Regions from separate parts of the Veillonella sp. 3_1_44 genome, predicted to be linked through region 2. Evidence: a T-box and tRNA genes for the amino acid it is inferred to sense, from the RefSeq annotation. Region 2 holds a T-box; the other holds one or more tRNA genes.
The links. A T-box is a leader RNA that pairs with one kind of tRNA and senses whether it is charged. The one in region 2 lies ahead of cysS (cysteine--tRNA ligase), so its partner is inferred to be a tRNA-Cys.
Positions count from the first base shown of each region.

Region 1: it has a tRNA-Cys gene. The T-box ahead of cysS (cysteine--tRNA ligase) is inferred to sense a tRNA for this amino acid. The anticodon was not compared.

Region 1 is NZ_GG770199.1:230,246-241,047, reverse strand. Features, by position in the region: gene HMPREF0873_RS01125 (NAD(P)/FAD-dependent oxidoreductase) at 1-739, opposite strand, end outside; gene HMPREF0873_RS01120 (pseudouridine synthase) at 736-1,464, opposite strand; gene scpB (SMC-Scp complex subunit ScpB) at 1,466-1,975, opposite strand; gene HMPREF0873_RS01110 (ScpA family protein) at 1,988-2,713, opposite strand; gene HMPREF0873_RS01105 (phosphoethanolamine transferase) at 2,883-4,715, shown strand; gene HMPREF0873_RS01100 (DUF523 domain-containing protein) at 4,810-5,265, opposite strand; tRNA gene HMPREF0873_RS01095 (tRNA-Leu) at 5,373-5,461, opposite strand; tRNA gene HMPREF0873_RS01090 (tRNA-Cys) at 5,476-5,550, opposite strand; tRNA gene HMPREF0873_RS01085 (tRNA-Gly) at 5,560-5,634, opposite strand; tRNA gene HMPREF0873_RS01080 (tRNA-Phe) at 5,642-5,717, opposite strand; tRNA gene HMPREF0873_RS01075 (tRNA-Asp) at 5,723-5,798, opposite strand; gene HMPREF0873_RS01070 (MBL fold metallo-hydrolase) at 5,849-6,445, opposite strand; gene HMPREF0873_RS01065 (TrkH family potassium uptake protein) at 6,461-7,948, opposite strand; gene trkA (Trk system potassium transporter TrkA) at 7,961-9,301, opposite strand; gene HMPREF0873_RS01055 (S1 RNA-binding domain-containing protein) at 9,307-10,215, opposite strand; gene rsfS (ribosome silencing factor) at 10,217-10,579, opposite strand; gene HMPREF0873_RS01045 (LCP family protein) at 10,596-10,802, opposite strand, start outside.
Region 2 is NZ_GG770199.1:438,037-448,838, forward strand. Features, by position in the region: gene rnr (ribonuclease R) at 1-1,706, opposite strand, end outside; gene secG (preprotein translocase subunit SecG) at 1,765-2,001, opposite strand; gene sigH (RNA polymerase sporulation sigma factor SigH) at 2,007-2,681, opposite strand; gene HMPREF0873_RS02035 (NYN domain-containing protein) at 2,755-3,288, opposite strand; gene rlmB (23S rRNA (guanosine(2251)-2'-O)-methyltransferase RlmB) at 3,291-4,022, opposite strand; gene HMPREF0873_RS02045 (Mini-ribonuclease 3) at 4,024-4,500, opposite strand; gene cysS (cysteine--tRNA ligase) at 4,490-5,938, opposite strand; T-box leader at 5,988-6,194, opposite strand; gene HMPREF0873_RS02055 (bile acid:sodium symporter family protein) at 6,434-7,387, opposite strand; gene gltX (glutamate--tRNA ligase) at 7,524-8,993, opposite strand; gene ispD (2-C-methyl-D-erythritol 4-phosphate cytidylyltransferase) at 8,996-10,171, opposite strand; gene HMPREF0873_RS02070 (PIN/TRAM domain-containing protein) at 10,155-10,802, opposite strand, start outside.

The DNA of each region.
Region 1 (10,802 bases), 210 kb from region 2:
ATGATAAAATTGTAGGCCCCGTAAGACCAAAATGAGTAAACATCATTTCCCCAAATTGTTTTGCTTGTACCTTACTTTTAGAAATTACGGAAACCTCAACATTACGAAGACTAAGCCCCATAATTTCCTTTACCCACGTTTCGTTTGTAACGATAGGAACCAAGGATGGACGAATATCAGTAATAGTATGTCCCACTTTTTCGGCTAAAACGTAACCATCACCAGTAGAGCCTGTCAATGGATAAGATGCACCACCAGTACAAATAATAGCAGCATCACAAGCATATTGTTCCTTATCCGTTGTAACACCAACTACACGATTTTCCTGTACAGTAATCGATGTAACAGGTTCATTTAAATGAACTTGAACATTATACTTTTTTAGGATTTTCATAAAGATATTGCGAACTTCTAATGCAGAATCGGATTCAGGAAACACTCGTCCCCCACGTTCTACTTTAGTTTTTAACCCCCAACTATGCAAAAGGTCCAGAAGATCTTCATTACTAAAGCGTTCATAGGCACCGTACAAGAACTTACCATTACCAGGCGTATTTTTTATAAATTCGGTCATATCTGCACTATTCGTAATATTACAGCGACCTTTACCGGTAATGCCCATTTTCTTGCCAACCATATTCATTTTTTCCAATAAGATGACGCGTGCTCCTTCACGGCCTGCTATAACAGCTGCCATTAGACCTGCCGCACCACCGCCAATGACTATGATTTGCTTCATGCCTTATCTGTCCCCAATGCTTTTAGCGCTTTTACTTCACGAATTGTTAGTTGACGAGAAGCGCCTCGTTTCACACCACCTAAAGTAAGACCAGCATACGCAATACGTTTTAAATTATGAATACGATAGCCAAAGTGTTCAAACATACGACGAACTTGACGATTACGACCTTCATGAATTGTAATTTCTACTTCATGTACACCATTATGATCATCAAAACCTAAATCTACAATTGTTGCAGGTGCAGTTATACCATCTTCAAGCTCTACACCATTTGCAATAATTTGTAAATCATCATCGCGAACACGACCTTTGATACGAACTTCATAAGTCTTTTCAATGCCTTTAGATGGATGTGTTAGATTTTGTGCCAACTCTCCATCATTCGTAAGCAGTAACAAACCTTCTGTATATAAATCGAGACGACCAATAGGGTAAATTCTTTTCGTTTCATTTTTTATATAATCTAAAACTGTTTCTCGACCTTGAGGGTCAGACACAGATGTAATGACACCCTTTGGTTTATTTAACAAATAATATACTGGTTTCTCTTGAGCCAATAATTGGCCATTAACCTTAACCTTATCTTTTTGTGGATTAATTTTGACCCCTAATTCGGTTACCTTGCGACCATTGACCTGTACTTTACCTTCTGTAATTAGTTCTTCTGCCTTACGCCGTGATGCAATACCACAACTGGCAATATATTTTTGTAATCGTTCCATGCTATCCTTCTGTTTCCGAAACTTCTTGATGTAAGGCTTCTATCGATTCTACACCAGCACTTCTCAAAAATTCATCAGTCGTGCCATATAGAATCGGTCTACCTACAGTATCCTTATGACCTAATTCAGCTATAAGAGATCGAGTTAATAATTGTTTTATAATTTTATCGCTATTTACACCGCGCACCTCTTCGATTTCAGCCTTTGTAATAGGCTGCTTATAGGCGATAACAGCTAATGTTTCCATAGCCGCATTAGATAATTTATCTTCTCTTTTACGAATATGCCCAACATAATCAGCACATTCAACAGCGCTTACTAATTCAACACCAGCTCCAGATATACGTATTCGAATACCTCGATTCTGTTCTTCTAGTTCTCGTTGTAATTCTTCTATATATTTTTGTGTCGCCTCTGTGGAAAGCCCAAACACTTCTGCTAACATATCTATCGATATAGGCTTTGCCGATGAAAACAAAACGGCTTCTAAATGCATCGTTGGTAAGCTCATATGGCCCCCTTTCTACACGGCCCTCTCTAAGGTAGCAGTGAATATAATATCATCATCTTCATAGCGCATTTCCATAACTTGTTGTTTTAATAATTCTAAAACAGCCATAAAGATAGTTACCATACCACTTTTCGTTTCAATTGCTACTAATAACTCCCTAAAATATAGACATTCGCCACGATGTATACGACTAGACAAGGATATAATCATGTCCTCTAAACTATACGTATCCTTTTCAACCTTTACCTCACGAATTGTCTCTTCTTCTGGTAACTCTTTAGCCCGTTTTATAGTTTGATAAAAAATTTGATATAACTGTGAAAGTTCCAAATTATATACACTATCTAATCCAAGCACACTCGTTTCTTCAGGACGACTAAATATATTCGCAGATACAGCGGTACGCTCCATTAATAGAGATGTAATATCCTTAATTTTCTTAAATTCTACTAATTTTGCTACCAACTCGTCACGTGGATCCTCTGCTTCATCAGGCTCAGGTTCAGCCTTAGGTAATAACATGCGTGATTTAATCTGTAATAAGGTAGATGCCATAACAAGAAATTCACTACTATAATGAATATCAAAATGGTTCCAATTGTCTAGATATGCCAAGTATTGACTCGTTATTTCAACGATAGGAATATCGGTAATTTCTATTTTATGTTTTTCAATGAGATGCAAGAGCAGATCAAGGGGACCTTCAAAAACGTCCAACTTGTAGTTATAATCTCCCATAAAACCCAATCCTCAGAAAAAATGTTTTTAACTATATAATTATAAAGCATTTATAGTAGTACTTTCAAATAATTGTTTTTTTTACACTCATCTGCTATCTTTATTATTGTAATTATTTTATATTAAAAAAAGATACGTTATTGTGTATTCCTTTTAGAGAGGATTTATTATGTCATCGAGTGTGAGACAAATTGGGCGAAATCCAATTTTTCGCTTTGGTATTATAGGTATTGTTTTATATATCATCTTATTTTTAATTTATGAGCCCATAACCTTAGGGCTTGATGTAGAGGATATTACGATTTTAGCTGTACCAACAATTGTAGGTACCTTTTTATTTCAATATTTTATGGGGTGTACCGTTTTCCACAGGCCTTTTTTAGGGTATGGCCTAGTCGGAATCTTATGGGCACTTACCTTTCCTCTTTTATTCCATTGGTCCTATGTGAAGCCATTATACTTCTATGAATTTGCTAATGATTTTTTATTTGGCTTATTAATTTTCATGGGATTATCAGGCATTCAGTTTTTACTGAACCAAACAAATCGCTTCCATAAAACAACATCCTTAATCATGGCTATCATTTCCATGATCTTGAGCTTAATACCATTCTTACAAATTGGCTATTACATGACTACTTGGCATTGCTTAACGCCAGCCAGTCTGCTAGCCGTATATATGACCAATCCAGAAGAAGCATTTGGTTTTTTAAAGAATGCAGCTGGAATACCTGGTCTTATAGCAATAAGTATTGGTCTTATCTTATGGACTTATTTATTGTACTGGTCTAACTTAGGGATGAAAGCAGTAGTAAACTTAAATACTACACGCCCTATGCGCTCAGCTATGCTTATCGCATCCCTTGTAGCTTTTTTAGTATATGTACCATTCTTCTTGTTCCCACAAACCTGTATTGTGGCGAACTGGATTGCTGCAGGCGATTATGTAAAACAAATGCAACAATATAATGATAATCACCACTTAGTATTTGATTCCTTTAATTTAGACACAAAGGAAACAGCGGTGAACAAAACACCTGGTACTATTATTCTAGTCATTGGAGAATCTAGTTCTCGAGATTATATGAAAGTATATAATCCAAACTTCCCATATGACGATACTCCATGGCAAGGCAATATGCGTTCGGACAATAAAGACTTTGTCTTCTTTGATAATGCCTATTCATCGTACGTACAAACAGTACCAACCTTGGAGCGTGCACTATCTGAACGAAATCAATATGATGATAAACCATTTCTTGATTCAGCCAATATCTTAGATATTGCTAAAAAAGCGGGATACACGACTTCTTGGTTTAGCAATCAAGGTGTATTCGGTGAATATGATACAGCTATTTCATTAATGGCTAAAACTGCAGACACAACAAAATGGGCCCATGAATCTTATGCATTCTCAGATCGATATGATGAAGCTCTATTGCCATTATTAGAAACTGTAGATCCTACCAAAAACAACTTTATCGTTATACATATTATGGGTAGTCATATTTATTACAATGACCGTTACCCTCATGAATTTAGCAAGTGGAAACAAGGTCCGTATCCTGATGGTCAAGAAGCATATGCTAACAGCCAATTATACACAGACTGGTTATTACAACAAATTTACAATTATGGCAAAGACAAATTAAACTTACAAGCCATGGTGTATTTCTCCGATCACGGTGAAAGTTTAGACAAATCGCATAACCCTGATACATTTGATTTTGTTATGACACATATTCCATTCTGGGTATACCTATCTCCACAATATCGCTCAACCTATCCACAGACTGCTGAGGTACTTGCAAAACACGAGCATCAATTCTTTACTAATGATTTGCTATACGATACATTAGTTGGTCTCATGCATGCTCCAAGTCAACGATATGATGCAACACGAGATTTTAGTAATGCTCAATATCGATTTAATCTACATAACTTAACTACATTACTTGGTGAACAACCATTAGCAAATGATCCTGTTAATGCAAACAAGTAGTCTTTAATTAATATTGTAGCCATTATTTTTCTATTATATTGAGTTATTTTACCAGTAAAATAACTTGATATAATCAAAAAGAGATGAGTTAAACTCATCTCTTTTTTTCTGCAAGTAAAAGCTCTATATCATTTTCAGTATAAATTGTTATATTCTTTTCAAGTAGAGCCTCTACAGTACATCCATGGCCATTTTTCATTGTTCTAGTAAAAGTTCCATCATAAATGCGCTTATATCCACAGCTAGGACTTTTCGCCTTCATCAAAGCTTGCTTGCAACCATATTTTAGTGCAATATCAACTGTTAATTGAGCACCTCTTACAAACTCATCGGTAACATCAGCTCCATTAACAGTACATATACGTTCACCCTGCCGCTCCGCAGGATCACGAGGCGTACTAAGTCCCCCTAACACTTCCGGACATACAGGTACTAATTCATAATATTCCTTTAAAGCCTCTATCGTTTCTATATAATTGTCTTTGCCATCATATCGACAAGGTACACCAAATAGGCATTCACTAATTAATAACTTAGGTTTCTTATTCATAGATTTATCTATCTCTTATATATTCATACGTAACTTATAGTAATAATTTTCACAAATCGTTTTAATTGTATATAAGAAAAAAAGACTAACCCAAAGTTAGTCTTAATTGGTGCCGAGGACCGGAATCGAACCGGTACGGTTGTTTCCAACCGACGGATTTTAAGTCCGTTGCGTCTGCCTGTTCCGCCACCCCGGCATGGGTAACGATTGTGGAGGCGGCACCCAGAATCGAACTGGGGAATAAAGGTTTTGCAGACCTCTGCCTTACCGCTTGGCTATGCCGCCATATAAAATTGGAGCGGGAAACGAGATTCGAACTCGCGACCCCCGCCTTGGCAAGGCGGTGCTCTACCGCTGAGCTATTCCCGCATATAAATGGTGCCTCAGGACAGAATCGAACTGTCGACACACGGATTTTCAGTCCGTTGCTCTACCAACTGAGCTACCGAGGCATAAATGGCGACCCCGATCAGATTTGAACTGACGATCTTCGCCGTGACAGGGCGACATGTTAACCGCTACACCACGGGGCCGTAACCAAAGTACTTGCTTAGTATATCGGTTATCAGGACTTTTGTCAACACTATACTACAATATTTTTAATAAATTCTTCCTCATTTTTTAATATGGTAGATTCCCTATGTCCTGGCTCAACAATCAAATCCTTGGACAAGGTTAAAAGATATTTCAAACTCTTAATCAAATCAGCTGGATCACTTTTATAATTATCTGTATTTCCCACATTTTGCTTAAATAAGGTATCACCAGTAAATAGATAACCTTCAATTTCTAAACAAACCGATCCCGCACTATGCCCAGGTGTATGATGAACTACTATATCAAAAGGATCTAAATTTAATTGCCCCTCTACTAAATCATTACAATGTGTATACATTTTTTTCTTATATACACTTGGTCTCCGTCGAATTAACTGTAACAACTCTTGATCTAAAGGATGTAAATAAGCGGGAATATTATAATGTGTACACACTTCATCCAAGGCTGACACATGATCACAATGACCATGTGTCAATAAAACTGCTATGGGCTCAGAATCTGCAACCATATCAATAATGTGGTTACAATGAAAGCCCGGATCAATGATTATAGATTTTCCCTCTTTGATAAGCACATAACAATTTGCTTTATAAAGCCCTAGAGGACGTTTTATAACTTCCATATAGTTCCCGCCCTTCTATAGAATACGATATCGTTTAGGAACCTCTTTTTTAATAAAATACCCTTCCCAAAACTGAGGGTGAAGCATAACTAAAATCGTAAATAACTCCAAACGACCTAGTAACATGTCTACAATAGCAATACATTTAGCAGTATTTGGCATAACACTAAAGGAGTCAGTAGGACCAAAGCCACCAAACCCTAGTCCTACATTGCTAAGAAAGGCCGTAACCACTTGCATAGAATCATATGTATTAAGACCAGTACAAGTCATTAGAAAAACAGATACCACATAAATCATTAAATATAAAAATAAAAATTGATGTGTCATCTGGATCCATTTAGTAGGCATCGGTTTGCCATTAATACGTACTACTTGAACCATATCAGGATGAATTGATTTTCGCAGATAAATTATAGAACTCTTAATCAAAATAATAAGTCGTATAATTTTTACACCGCCCGTTGTAGAACCACTACAACCACCAAAAAATGTACAAATAAATAACATCATCTGTGCTGCAGCAGGCCACAAATCATAATCACTAATAGCAAAACCACTACCAGTTTGAAGAGATACCAAATTAAAGGCAGCATTTCTAACAATCTCTAAAGGACTAGAATAGATAGATTGTAATGCTAGAGATATTGATACAATGGCAATACCAATAAACACTACAAGCCAGTACATACGTGTTTCAAAATCATTAATTAAAACGCGAATTCCTTTTTGAATTGCATTGTAATACACAGAGAAATTGCCACCAGCAAGAAACATAAAGAATATAAATACGAAACAAATATAATTACTTTGTTCATAAATAAAAGCCCCTGCTGATGTCGGTGCAAATCCACCCGTGGCAATAATAGAAAAGGCATAGTTTAACGCATCAAAAGGTTCAATGCCGCCAGCCCACAGCATAAGAAAGCAAAGAGCAGTAAAGGCAATATACAACTGCCAAAGCTTGGTGGCCATTGATTGAATACGAGGCATTACAACACCGGGCTTTGGTACAGATGCCTCTGCATTAAAGAAATGTGCTGCATCGGCGCCTAAATTCTTTAAAAATGATAGGATAAGAACGATAATCCCCATCCCGCCAACCCAGTGCATAAGGCCACGCCATAATACAAATGTGTGTGGTAACTCATCAACACTATAAATAATAGTTGCACCAGTTGCAGTAATACCCGAAGTGGCTTCAAATAGAGCATCAAAAACATTCGTCAATATGCCACTCCCCAAAAAAGGTAAAGCCCCCAAAATAACCGTGAATATCCAAGTAGAGGATACAACTAAGAACCCATCACGTATACTAAAGCTTTGACTTTCACAACCGTAATAAGATAAAAGAGTCCCCAAAACTAAAGAAAGGCTTGTAGTTATAAGGAATGACCAATATGCAGTTTCAAATACAACACTGTATATAAAAGGGATTAAAGTAAAAACCCCAAATATATAGAGTAGTCGACCCACTAAGGACATAACGATTTGAATTCGCATAGCCCCTCCTTACTAAGTAAGATATTTAAGCAATTTGCTTACCGATTCAGGTAATGTAAAGAGAACAATATGATCACCATCTAAAATTTGAGTATTACCACGCGGTACGATAGCTTCATTTTCCCGTAAAATTACACCTACCAAGGCCTTCCCAGGTAAACGAATATCTTTTAATTGTTTACCTGCTACAGGTGATTCATTGGTAATTTCAATCTCGATAGATTCGGCTTTACCACCTTCAAAGGTGGAAATAGATACAACCCCTTCTCCACTTCGTACAAAGCGCAAAATTTGACTTGCTGTTAATAAACGTGGAGAAAATACAACGTCAATACCTACTTGCTCCATCAGCATAATATATTCTGGCCGTCCCACGCGAACAACAGTTTTTGGGATGCCCATATGCTTACCGACAAGTGCTACTAGTAAATTAAGTTTATCATCATCAGTTAGAGCAATAATTACATCGCTATCAGCAATTTCCTCAGCTTCGAGCAAATCAAAGTCAGTGCCATCTCCATTGATAACCATGGCTTTATCCACTTGATTTGCCAGGTTCTCACAACGGTCAAAGTCTTTTTCAATAACCTTCACAGAAAAACCAGCTTTTTCTAGTAATACAGTTAAGTTCCGACCTAAGAGACCTGCCCCAATAATGACAGCCCGTTTATAGAATGTATTATAATTATGAAACCAAAGGTTCTCCACTTCAGAAACGGACTCTTTCAAACCTAGGAAAAATACACTATCATCAGCCTGTAGGCGACTTTCACCATGTGGAATAATCATTTCACCATAGCGTAAAATACCAACTAACAGAACACCTTCAGGAAAACGAATTTCTTTTAATGGCTGTCCTAATAGAGGAAATTCATTATTCAATTTGAATTCCATAAGGCGTACAGCACCCTGTCCGAACTCCTCAACATCTATAGCTGATGGTGTTTCTAAAATTCGTAATAACTCTTGAGCTGTAACCATTTCAGGATTGATGAAGAGATCAACACCTAATTGAGCTCGTATCTCCTCATCCATATGTTCCGCCACACTATTATCGCGAACGCGTGCAATAGTCGTAGGAACACCTTTTATTTTAGCTACCGAACAGGATAGCATATTAACCTCATCTGAATCAGTAACAGCAATAAACATACCAACATCAGACATATCGATTTCATTCAATAATTGAACATCACTGCCATTCCCTAGAACTAGACTAACATCTAACGTATTTTCAAGATTATGAATGCGTTCTGGAGAACGGTCGATGACATATACATCATGATCATCTTGAATAAGTCGTTGTGCTAATGAATAACCAACCTTACCAGCACCTACAATGACTATTTTCATTGACTTTATTCCTCATCTTGGGACTCATTATTAACAGGCGGTGTCCACTGCCGACCTATGTCGGTAAGTAATGTCCACCCCTCCTCTTGAACAATCTTTTTCTCTTTCATTAAATGCCCCAAAGCACGTTTGAAAGCAGCTTTGCTAATGTTAAATTTATCTTTAATCAACATAGCAGAAGATTCATCACTATAAGGCATCTTACCACCACGATTTAACAGGTACCCCATGATAATATCTCCATCTGAAACAAGAGCCTTTTCCTTTGTAGGACGCATAGAGACATTAACGCGACCATCATCACGTTTGAAAGTAATACGGCCTTCAATCATTTCCCCTACTTTTAACTTTCTCGTCATTTCGGAACGATGCAAAAAGGCAATCCAACGCTCAGGGGTAATAAAAAAAGCCCCCTCACTAGTTAAATTATAGATTGCCCCCTTTACAAGTTGTCCTACCATAGCTTCTGTTGCAGCTTTAGAAGCACGACGCATTTCATCATCTACATTCATGGATACCGCCAAACGACCGGATTTATCAGTATATAGACGAACCCATACTTTTTCACCTACCTGAGGTCTACCACGCATCTCCGCATGAGGCATAAAGATACCACGTTCTGTACCTACCTCAACGAAACAACCAAAATTTGTAGTATTGATAACCTCAACATAACCAATTTGGCCAACCTTCATGGCGGGTAGACGCATAGAGGCAGTTAAACGACCTTTTGGATCTCGATATAAAAAAACCTCGACTTCATCTCCGATAGCCACAGGAGCAATTTGTTGATCTTTATGAAGCAATATATCATCATTAGTATTGCCAGTTTGACCATCTAAAAAAGCACCTTGATCACTAGTACGCAACACTTTTAATGTGGCAATTGTATTTTCCAACAATTCTGTAGCCATATTATACTCCTTCAAATGGAACTCGACCAGCATCATTCCACAATTCTTCTAGACTGTAGAATTCACGCAATTCATCACCACCAAAGACATGACAAATTATATCGCCAAAATCCAATAAGATCCATTCACCTTCACGATAACCTTCTCTATGCTGTACTGTTATACCTAATTCGGCTGCTTTATCTTCCATTTCATCAGCAATACTTTGAGATTGTTTACTATTATTTGCGCTAACAATTAAGAAATAGTCGCCTAACATAGAAATTCCTTCTAAATCAAGAATTTCAATATCTCTCCCCTTTTTATCAAATGCAGCTTGTGCAAGCTCTAATACGATTTGTTTAATATCTTCTTTCTTTTTCATTATTTAGCCTCTTATCTTATCGCTTACTACCGCTCTCCTCACCAGGTTCTGTTGGCTTTGTAATAGTGCCACCATTATGTTCTGATTCAGGTGCAACCTTCGACGTACTATTAGTTGGTGCAGATATAAATTGTGTCATTTCATTAGCTGGCAAATTCCCCATTGTTATTCCTACTAAACGTTGAGCTTCCGTAGGGTTTACCTTCCAATAAGTCGTTTCACC
Region 2 (10,802 bases):
CAGTGCATATCCGCTTTTAAAAGTCGATGTACCATCAAATCCGGATAACGTCTAATGGGAGATGTAAAATGCGTATAGCAAGTGGATGCTAACCCAAAATGGCCGACGTTTTCAATGCTATATTTCGCTTGCTGCATAGAACGTAAGGTCATAATTTGAGCCACTTGCTCAATATCTTGTCCCTTCACTACATCAAGGATTTTTTGGAAATCTCGTGGTGTTACACCATCAGCACTAAGGACAAGAGTTTGACCTAAATAATGTAATACCTTTTGGAATAAATCCAATTTTTCTTCACTAGGATGTTCATGAATACGATATACCGATGTACGTTGAGTATCCTTTAAATGCGTAGCTACCGTCTCATTAGCAATGAGCATACATTCTTCGATAAGCCGCTCTGCCATAGTTCGATCGCGTTTTACGATACGCAACGGTGTACCATCGAGATCAAGTAATACCTTATATTCCGGAAAATCAAAGTCTAATGCCCCTCTACGACGACGCATACGATTTAAAATCTTAGAAATTTCTGCTAAGTCACGAAGCATAGGAATAAAATCTACTAAATCGTCAGGAACAATGTTTTCCTCTAACGCTTTATAAACTTCTTTATAGCTGCAACGACGTCCTACATGGATAATAGACGGACGAATACGATAATTAACAACTGTACCTGAATCATCAATTTCCATCATACACGTCATAGCATAGCGATCTTCGTGGGCATTTAAACTACAAATACCATTCGATAATACCTCTGGTAACATTGGTACTACGCGGTCCACTAAGTAAACTGAAGTCCCCCGCTTGTATGCTTCATTGTCAATAGGCTGGCCTGAAGTAACATAATGACTAACATCCGCAATGTGTACGCCTAGCTCATAATTACCATTTGGTAATTTACGACCACTTACAGCATCGTCAAGATCTTTTGCATCTTCTCCATCGATAGTTACCATTTGTAAGGCTCTAAGATCCCACCGCTTCGGATCTTCATGAACAATAGTATCTATCTTCTCACTTGCCTCAATTACCTCTTTAGGGAATGCAAAAGGAATCTTATGATTAGCCATAATACAGTTGATGTCTAGGCCTACATCCCCCTTATAACCTAAAATTTCTGTTATAATTCCTTCAGGTTTTTTATTGCCTTCAGGCCATTTTGTAATTTTTACTAGTACCTTAGCTCCACTCCGAGCATCTAAAGTATCTTTTAAATCTACAAAAATATCTGTTCCAATACGTTCATCATCTGGTACAACAAAGCCGAAGTGTTGTTGTCTGTCGTAAGTACCAACTATGGTTTCATTAGCACGCTCAATAACATCAACGATGATGCCTTCACGTTTATGTTTTGTATAATCTGATGGTACAATACGAACACGTACCTTATCATTATGCATAGCAGTTCCTTTATTTTGTTCTGCTACATAAATATCTTCATCATCCAGCATAATAACAAATCCATAAGATTTACGATATCCTTTGTAGATACCTTCATATTCTTCATGCTGTTGATCTTCATATCGGTATACATCTGGTCGAGATGAAGTTAATACGCCTTCACGGGCGAGCATTTTCGCAGATCGAATAAACATTTCAAGATCTTTGCCACCTCGAATACGATTATCCATTGCTGCATCCTCAATATGGTATGCATGTGGTTGTATAGATTTATAAAAGTCCAATACCTTCTTCTTCAAGTCTGCACCCCCTTATTAGGATGAAAAAAGAAAAAGCCTGCAAAGCAGGCTTTCATCATTAGAATTGATTAATCATTGCCCCTAACACTAAGCTCAACACAGCAAAGATAATCCCCAATATAATCGTACATTTAGATAAGAAAGCATCTAAACCGCGTTGCTTACCACCAAAAGAAGAGTCTGCCGCACCAGAAACAGCACCGCCCATGCCTGCATTTTTGCTATTTTGTGCAACAACTACTACAATTAATAAAATAGATACGATTACTTCTACAATCATTAAGAAATTTGTCACGACTGTCATCCTTCCTGTGATGCTCGATGCGAGCCCAATACACGATGTTCTAAATACTTCTCTAATTTACGTTTTACCCTTTGTAGCGCATTATCAATAGATTTAACACTACGATCTGTGACCTCAGCCATTTCTTGATAGGAACGTCCATCAAGGTATCCTTCCAAGACTTCCCATTCGAGATCACTTAAAATATGACCAATATTGTGCTCAATATCATCTAGTTCCTCTTGACTGATAATGAGGTCTTCAGGATTTGTAATCTTTGTTGAAGATAGCATTTCAATCAATGTACGCTCAGAGTCCTCTGTATACACCGGTTTATTTAAGGATATATAGGAGTTCAAAGGCGCATGTTTTTGTCTTGTAGCCGATTTAATAGCTGTAATAATTTGTCTAGTTATACAAAGTTCTGCAAAAGCTCTAAAAGACGCTAATTTATCATGTTTAAAATCTCGCGTCGCCTTATAGAGTCCAATCATCCCTTCTTGGATGATATCCTCTCGGTCGGCACCTACCAAAAAATAGGAGCGAGCCTTAGCTCTTACAAAGTTCTTATATTTATTAACAATATAATCGATTGCAAACTCATTTTGCTCTTCCTGAGCTATGACCACAACTTGCTCATCGGTCATTTCCTTGAAATTGTAATCGGACTTGCGTGTATGAATCATTTTCATAAGCTCCTCCTTACAATTGAGCGAGAAAAACCAATATATTTATTATACTGGAACGGTATATGATTTTCAACTATCAATGACCTCGACGCAATTTCTCAAGCTTTTCAGCAACTTCAGGAGATAATAAACCTCCCACTTCATTACGACGCACTGAAAATTGATCACGTCTATGTTCATGAGCATATTGAAGTCGTTCTTCTTCCTTAGCAATACGAATCATATTTTGCAACTCACGAGCAGGAATGCGCAACCCGCCAGAGCCTAGAATTTGATTCTGTTCTGCCCCATCGGAGGTTACAACATATACATTAGTATATTTGCCTTTACGTAAAAATACCTCTCGTTCAATAAAGGAATCCGCCGTTTCTCCATCCTCAGTATACACTTCGATAAATCCACTTGTAATAGATTCAATGGAACCTCCAGATTTTGTATACTTACCATCAAATACAAGGATTACTTCGTAACCCTTAAATTTACCATAGTTCAACAATCTATCTCGAAGCTCCATTCTCGCATGTTCTAAAGACTCATGAGCCAATTTTTTCAAATGAGTCCAAGCAAAAATAACATTATAGCCGTCTACAATTAAAATATCTTTTAGCATGATTATTTCGCCTGGCGTTGACGTACCGCCTCATACATAAGAACTGCAGCTGCAACAGATGCATTCAAAGAATTCAAATTTCCATACATAGGAATTGTTACAAGGAAATCACAAGCTTCTTTTACAACGCGACTAATCCCCTTACCTTCATTACCAATGACTATAACCGTAGGAATTGTCATATCTGCTTCATACAAGGTACGATCACCTTCCATATGAGCCCCCATTACCCAAAATCCTTGTTTTTGAAGTTGTTTAATGGTTTGCACTACATTGCCAATTTGTACAAGTGGAATTTGTTCAATAGCTCCAGCAGATGTCTTTGCAACAGTAGCATTAATAGGCGCATTATGTCGTTTAGGAATGAGTACAGCCGTAGCTCCCGCACATTCAGCAGTACGAATGATAGCTCCCATATTATGTGGGTCTTCAACCCCATCCGTTAAGATGAGTAAAGGAACCTCATGTGTCGTTTCTTGTAATACCTCGCCCAATTCTTTAAATTGAACGGCCGATACAAGAGCTATAACCCCTTGATGTGGTACCTCTAAATCGTACTTATTCATCTGTTTAACTGGTGTTGGTCTAACTTCAATACCTTGAGATTTAGCAAGATTTACAATATCAGCTAACCCTGTTTTTACCTTATCTTCACTGACCAGAATACGTTGAATAGAACGGCCACTTTTAAGGGCTTCTTTAACCGCATTGCGACCTACAATATAATTATCCATACTACATACCTCGTAGAGTTATAGAAAAGGCTTGCCCCAAGATATGCTGTAAGCGCTCATCTTGGCGCGTTTCATAAAGAAATCCTAGTACTGCTTCAAAGGCCGTACTACTGCGATATTCTTGAACAGTACTATTTTTAGGCACGTTTACATTACTATTTCTAGCACGGCGTGCAATAGCTTGTTCATCTTCTGTGAAAGTATTTTCTATTTCTAGCAATACTTTTGCCTGTGATTTAGCACAAATAAATTCAGTAACGATAGTATGTAAGATCTGTACTTTTGTAATATTCATTTGTACTACGCGTTCGCGCACATACATGGAGTATACTGCATCACCGATATAAGCTAGCATAACTGCATCGGCACTTAGGCACTCCTCTATTGTTCGTTTGCGCAAACGAAGCGGCTCTTCTTCAAGAGCCGTTAGTTTCTTTATCGCTTCATTCTTTAAGAATTGAAATTGTTTAAACTTCACGTTTTTTCCACCGTGCACCTTGAGGAGAGTCCTCAATGGTAATACCAATCTCAGCTAATCGATCGCGGATACAATCAGCTAATGCCCATTGTTTTTGCTCGCGACAAGCTTGACGTACAGAAAGAATAACTTGCATTAATTCTTCATATTCAGCAGCATTAGCACCCGTATTGCCTTCCCAAGCTTTTTCAAGAACACCAATAACATCTGTCATAAATTTGAAGATTCGTTTCACTTCAGCAATTGCCTCTTGGCAAACAACGCCTTCTCTACTTGTTACAGCTTGATAGTAGATATTAATTTCTTTTGCAAGACCGAACATACTAGAAGTTGCTAAAGCAGTGTTGAAATCATCACTCATAGCATCCTCAAATTCTTCTTCGTATGCTTTCGCTTTTTCTAATAAGCGTTGAGCTTCATCACATGAGCCTGGCTCACATTTTTCAAGGTAAAGAAGGTTTTCAATAGCTGTGCTTAACCGTTCCAAAGATTTATTAGCTTCTTCTAGACGCTCATCAGAGAAATCTAATGGGCTACGGTAATGCGTGCTCAATAAGAAGTAACGCAATGCATCAGGACTATATTGTTCTAAAATATCTTTTACCAAGAAGAAATTATTCAAGGACTTAGACATTTTTTCAGAATTAATAGTGATAAAACCATTGTGCAACCAGTAGCGCACTGCTGGATGTTGACCAGAGCAACCTTCTGATTGAGCAATTTCATTTTCATGATGAGGGAAAATCAAATCGCTACCACCACCGTGGAAGTCAAATTCTGTGCCTAAATATTTTTGGCTCATAGCAGAACATTCAATGTGCCACCCTGGACGACCATTCCCCCATGGGCTTTCCCAATAAGGTTCACCAGGTTTTGCTGCTTTCCACAAAGCAAAGTCCATAGGATTCTTCTTACGACCATCTACTTCAATACGTGCGCCTGCTTCCATATCGTCTAATGTACGACCAGATAACTCACCGTAATGTTCAAATTTCTCCACACTATAATATACATCGCCATCGAGTTCATAGGCGTAGCCCTTGTCAATCAATGTTTGAATCATAGCAATGATATCATCAATATGTGTAGATACACGTGGATAAATGTCTGCACGTTGTACACCTAACGCATCCATTACTTCAAAATAACTATCGATATAGCGGTTTGCAATGGTATCCCAAGAGACACCTTCACCATTAGAAGTGTTGATGATTTTATCATCCACATCAGTAAAGTTTTGTACATATGTTACTTTATAGCCTACATGTTTCATATAGCGACGAATTACGTCCCAAGTCACGAAAGGACGAGCATTGCCAATATGAGGATGATTGTATGGTGTGACACCACATACGTACATTTTTGCCTCACCTGGTGTTACAGGATTAAAAACCTCTTTTTGGCGCGTCATAGTATTATAAACAGTAATTTCTCTCATCGTTACCGATGCCTCCAATTTTGTAAAATAAAAAAGACCTCTCATCTCATACAGAGACGATGGTCCGCGGTTCCACTCTGTTAGGTACCAATAGCGATACCCACTCATCGCATAACGGTGCGTCGCCGGACAAACCTACCTATAATCGGAGTGTCAGCTCGTGAATGCATTTCATCTACCTATCCATGAACCCTCCCACCATCGGTTCTCGCTAAAAAGTTAGTTGTAGAGTACTTCTTTCAGTCTCAGCTATTAAAATAATCTATATTCATATATAAAAATATTTTACCAATAAAGCTATAGAATGTCAATATTTACAAGAAAGATCCCCATCTTTCATAGGCAGCTATTCACATATCATAATAGGTATTTTAAATAGCTTAATTAGAAAGATGAGGATATATAATCAGAATATTAAATTACTATTATCATTCATAACAATAGCTTTTATAGTACACAAGTAATAATAATGTCATTACATCAAATCAATTAATATTAAGCATTTTCTAATTTATCTTGATCATCATGTTTACGGCAAATACCTGCAAAAATAGATCCTGTAAAGTTATGAATGATGGAGAATACTGCACCTGCTACCGCAGCTTGTGGTGTAAAGTGTTTTAGTGCTAAAGATACGGATAATGCAGAATTTTGCATAGCCACTTCAATTTGCATAGCACGACGAGAAGACACATCAATACTGAGAGCTTTACATATAAAGTATGTCACAACATAACCACTCAAATTTTGTACTAAACACGCTACAAAAATAATGAAACCAGTTTCGGCAATTTGCTTTTGGTTAACTGCAGTTACAGCTGCCAAGATAAGCAATACCGCGATAGATGCAATGGTTGGACATACAGATTTTACAGGTTCAATTTTTGCGCCAATAAAGTAATTCAATACAATCCCCAAAATAATTGGTACTAACACGATTTTTACAATGGATATAAACATTGGCATAAATTGAATTTCAATAGAAGATGTTGCACCTGCATATAATACGACAAATAAAGGCGTTAAAATAGGTGCCAATAATGTGGATACAGTTGTTGCTGATACGGATAAGGGAACATTACCATTTGCAAGGAAGGTCATTACATTAGAAGCAGTACCACCAGGACATGCACCCAACAAGATAAAACCAATCCCAACTTCTGGAGGAAAATTAAATGCTAAGGCTACTAAGAAACCTGCCAATGGCATCCATAAGAATTGGATTACGGATACGAGAATAACCTTCATTGGTTGCTTAAATACATCAATAAAGACTTGAGCCGTTAATGTTAACCCCATCGCAAACATAACAAACTGTAGCATGTAAGCAATATATGGAGTCATCCAAGAAAATACTGCAGGTAGCATATATGCTAAAACAGCCATCAATAGTACTATCCAGGATAGATAACTATTGAATAAGTGATTAATAGAACGAATAACACTCATAAAAACACTCGCTTTCATAATAAATCAAAATTTAATACGCCGATTATTATAGCATTTCTATAGAATATTAACAACACATACAAAAGGAGTTCACATAACACTTGTTACGTGAACTCCTTTGATTAATTGATCAAATTTATTTTGTTAATGCACCTACATTATCTAAACGATGTAAGCACTTTTCTTTACCAAGTAATGTAACAATATTATTCAAATCCGGACCATGCATTTGACCTGTTAAAGCTACACGGATTGGCATAAATACGAATTTACCTTTTAAAGAGGTTTCTTTCATTACGGCCTTGATTGTTGCTTTTACAACTTCAGGTGTAATTTCATCAAGTTCAGCCAATGCATTCCGGAAAGCGCCGAGAACTGTTGGAGCTGTTTCTTCATTCAATACAGCACGCAACTCCTCTTCATGCCCCTCTTCAAGGAATACTGTTTCGCCCATAAACAATCCTACATGATCTTTAATTTGAGCACCATAGCTAATATGATCACGGAATGTAGAGCATAATAATGTCAACCAATCAATATCAGCTTGATTCAAGCTATCTGGAGCTAAACCAACCTCTTTCAAATGCGGTAAACAAAGGTGGAATAACTCTTCATCACTCAAATTCTTCATGTAGTGGAAATTTATATGGTTCAATTTATCAATATCAAACACAGCAGGATTTTTCGCTACCCGATCCATAGAGAAAGCCTGAATTAATTCATCTTGTGTGAAGAATTCTTCTTCACCTTCAGGAGCCCAACCAAGAAGTGCCAAGAAGTTTACAAGTGCTTCTGGCAAGTACCCTAATTGTTTGTATTGTTCAACAGAAGTAGCACCATGACGTTTAGACATTTTCTTGTAGTCTTTACCAAGAATCAAGGAAATATGACCAAACTTAGGGACCTCCCAACCTAAAGCTTCATAAATAGCCATTTGACGAGGTGTATTAGATAAATGTTCCTCTGCACGAATAACGTGAGTGATCCCCATCATATGATCGTCCATTACTACAGCAAAGTTATATACAGGAATGCCATCAGATTTTACAATTACAAAATCACCAACGCCATTAGATTCAAAGGATACATGCCCACGTACCATATCATCAAAAGCGTATGTTTTATTCAACGGTACACGCAAACGAATTGTAGGTTTACGACCTTCAGCAATGTATTTAGCCTTTGTCTCTTCATCTAAGTGTTCACAATGACCGTTGTATTTTGGTGTTTCCCCACGATCCATTTGATCTTGACGCACCGCATCTAACTCTTCAGGTGTGCAATAACACTCATAAGCTTTACCTTCATCCAATAAGCGTTGTGTTACTTCTTTATATAAATCAAGACGTTCTGTTTGACGGTAAGGACCATTATTACCACCCACATCAATGCCTTCATCCCAGTTCATGCCAAGCCATTGTAAGGAAGCTTTAATATTCTCTTCACTTTCACGTGTAGAACGAGCTAAATCTGTATCTTCAATGCGCAATACAAATGTGCCTTTTTCCTTACGTGCTAATAACCAGTTAAATAAAGCAGAACGAGCACCACCAATATGGAATGGACCCGTAGGGCTTGGAGCAAAACGAACTTTCATGGAACTCATGATTAAATCTCTCCTTCATATACAGAAACGACAGCTTGTGCAGCAATGCCTTCACGGCGCCCAATAGCCCCTAGCATTTCATTTGTTGTCGCTTTAATACTAATGCGATCTAATGGTATCTCTAATATAGACTGTAAATTAGCCTTCATCATATCGATGTGAGGTTTTAATTTAGGTGTCTCAGAAATAACCATAATATCAATATTATAGGCTTGTAACCCACGTTCTTTCAATAAGAAATTTACTTTTTCTAGTAAAAGCATGCTAGAAATCCCTTTATACTGGTCATCTTCAGGTGGAAAATAGTATCCAATATCCCGTAAACCAGCGGCGCCTAGCATGGCATCCATCAAGGCATGAATGAGAACATCCGCATCGGAGTGTCCATCAGGGCCAAGGCCAGATTCGATATGAACACCACCTAAGATACAAGGACGACCTGCTTTTAATTGATGAATATCATAACCAAATCCAACGCGCATACGCTTATCCTCAATTCCTAAATATCGTTTTGCTACTGCAATATCATTAGGAGTGGTCACCTTAATATTACAATAGTCTCCACTTACTATATGTACAGGCTGCCCTAAATGCTCAACGAGGGACACATCATCAGTGCCTAAATATTTTTCATCATAAGCCTTTTGATGGGCCTCTTTAAATAGATCTTTTTGAAAGCCTTGTGGCGTTTGAATTTGGTATAATTCACTGCGTTTTAATGTTTCTATTACAGTATGCTCTGTATCAACTCGTTTAATCGTATCCGTAGCAGGGACACCTACAGTAGCAGCTCCATATTCTATTGCGGCCCTAACAACAGAATCAAACAGTTTCGTTGATGCTAATGGACGCGCTCCATCATGAACTAGCACAATATTACTATCTTCTGATACAGCTTTGAGCCCATAAGCCACAGAATCTTGACGTTCTCTTCCACCAAGCACTATCTTTACAGGAATATGCAAATCCAACCCTTGAATATGGTTAGACATATATTCTTGTTCGCCTTCAGCTACAACAAGAATAATTTCTTTTAAACCTTCAATCTTTTCTACATTCTGTATGGTACGTTGAATAATAGAATATCCCCCTAAAGGAATAAATATCTTATTTTCTTTATATCCCATACGGCGACCAGCACCTGCAGCGAGAACGATACAACTAATTGCCTTGCCCATTTTGTCCTCCATCTACACGAGCAAAAATCATCCGTCCTGCACTCGTTTGTAATATGGATGTAACCATAACCTCTACATTTTGACCAACATAAGGCTTACCATCCTCTACGACAATCATCGTGCCATCGTCGAGATAAGCCACACCTTGGTGTACTTCCTTACCTTCTTTCATGATTTGAACGCGAATCCATTCTCCAGCGATTAGAGCAGGTTTTAATACATTTGCCAATTCATTGAGGTTAAGCACTTCAATACCTTGTACACGAGCCACCTTATTCAAGTTAAAGTCATTAGTCATCAATTTCCATTGCTTATCTAAAGCAAGTCGCATAAGTTTTGAATCAACCTCTACAAGATCATCATAATCATCTTCAACAACTTCTATAGCTACCTTATTGGCATCTTGCATATCCTTCAAAATATCAAGGCCACGTCGGCCACGATTGCGTTTCGTAGCATCCGCAGAGTCAGAAATTACCTGTAACTCATTTAATACAAATAGTGGCACCATAAGAGGGCCTTCAATGAAGCCCGTAGCACATAGTTCTTTGATACGACCGTCAATGATAACTGAAGTATCTAGTAATTTTGGCGTACTAGAGGATTTATCTAATTTATGAGTTGAAAACAT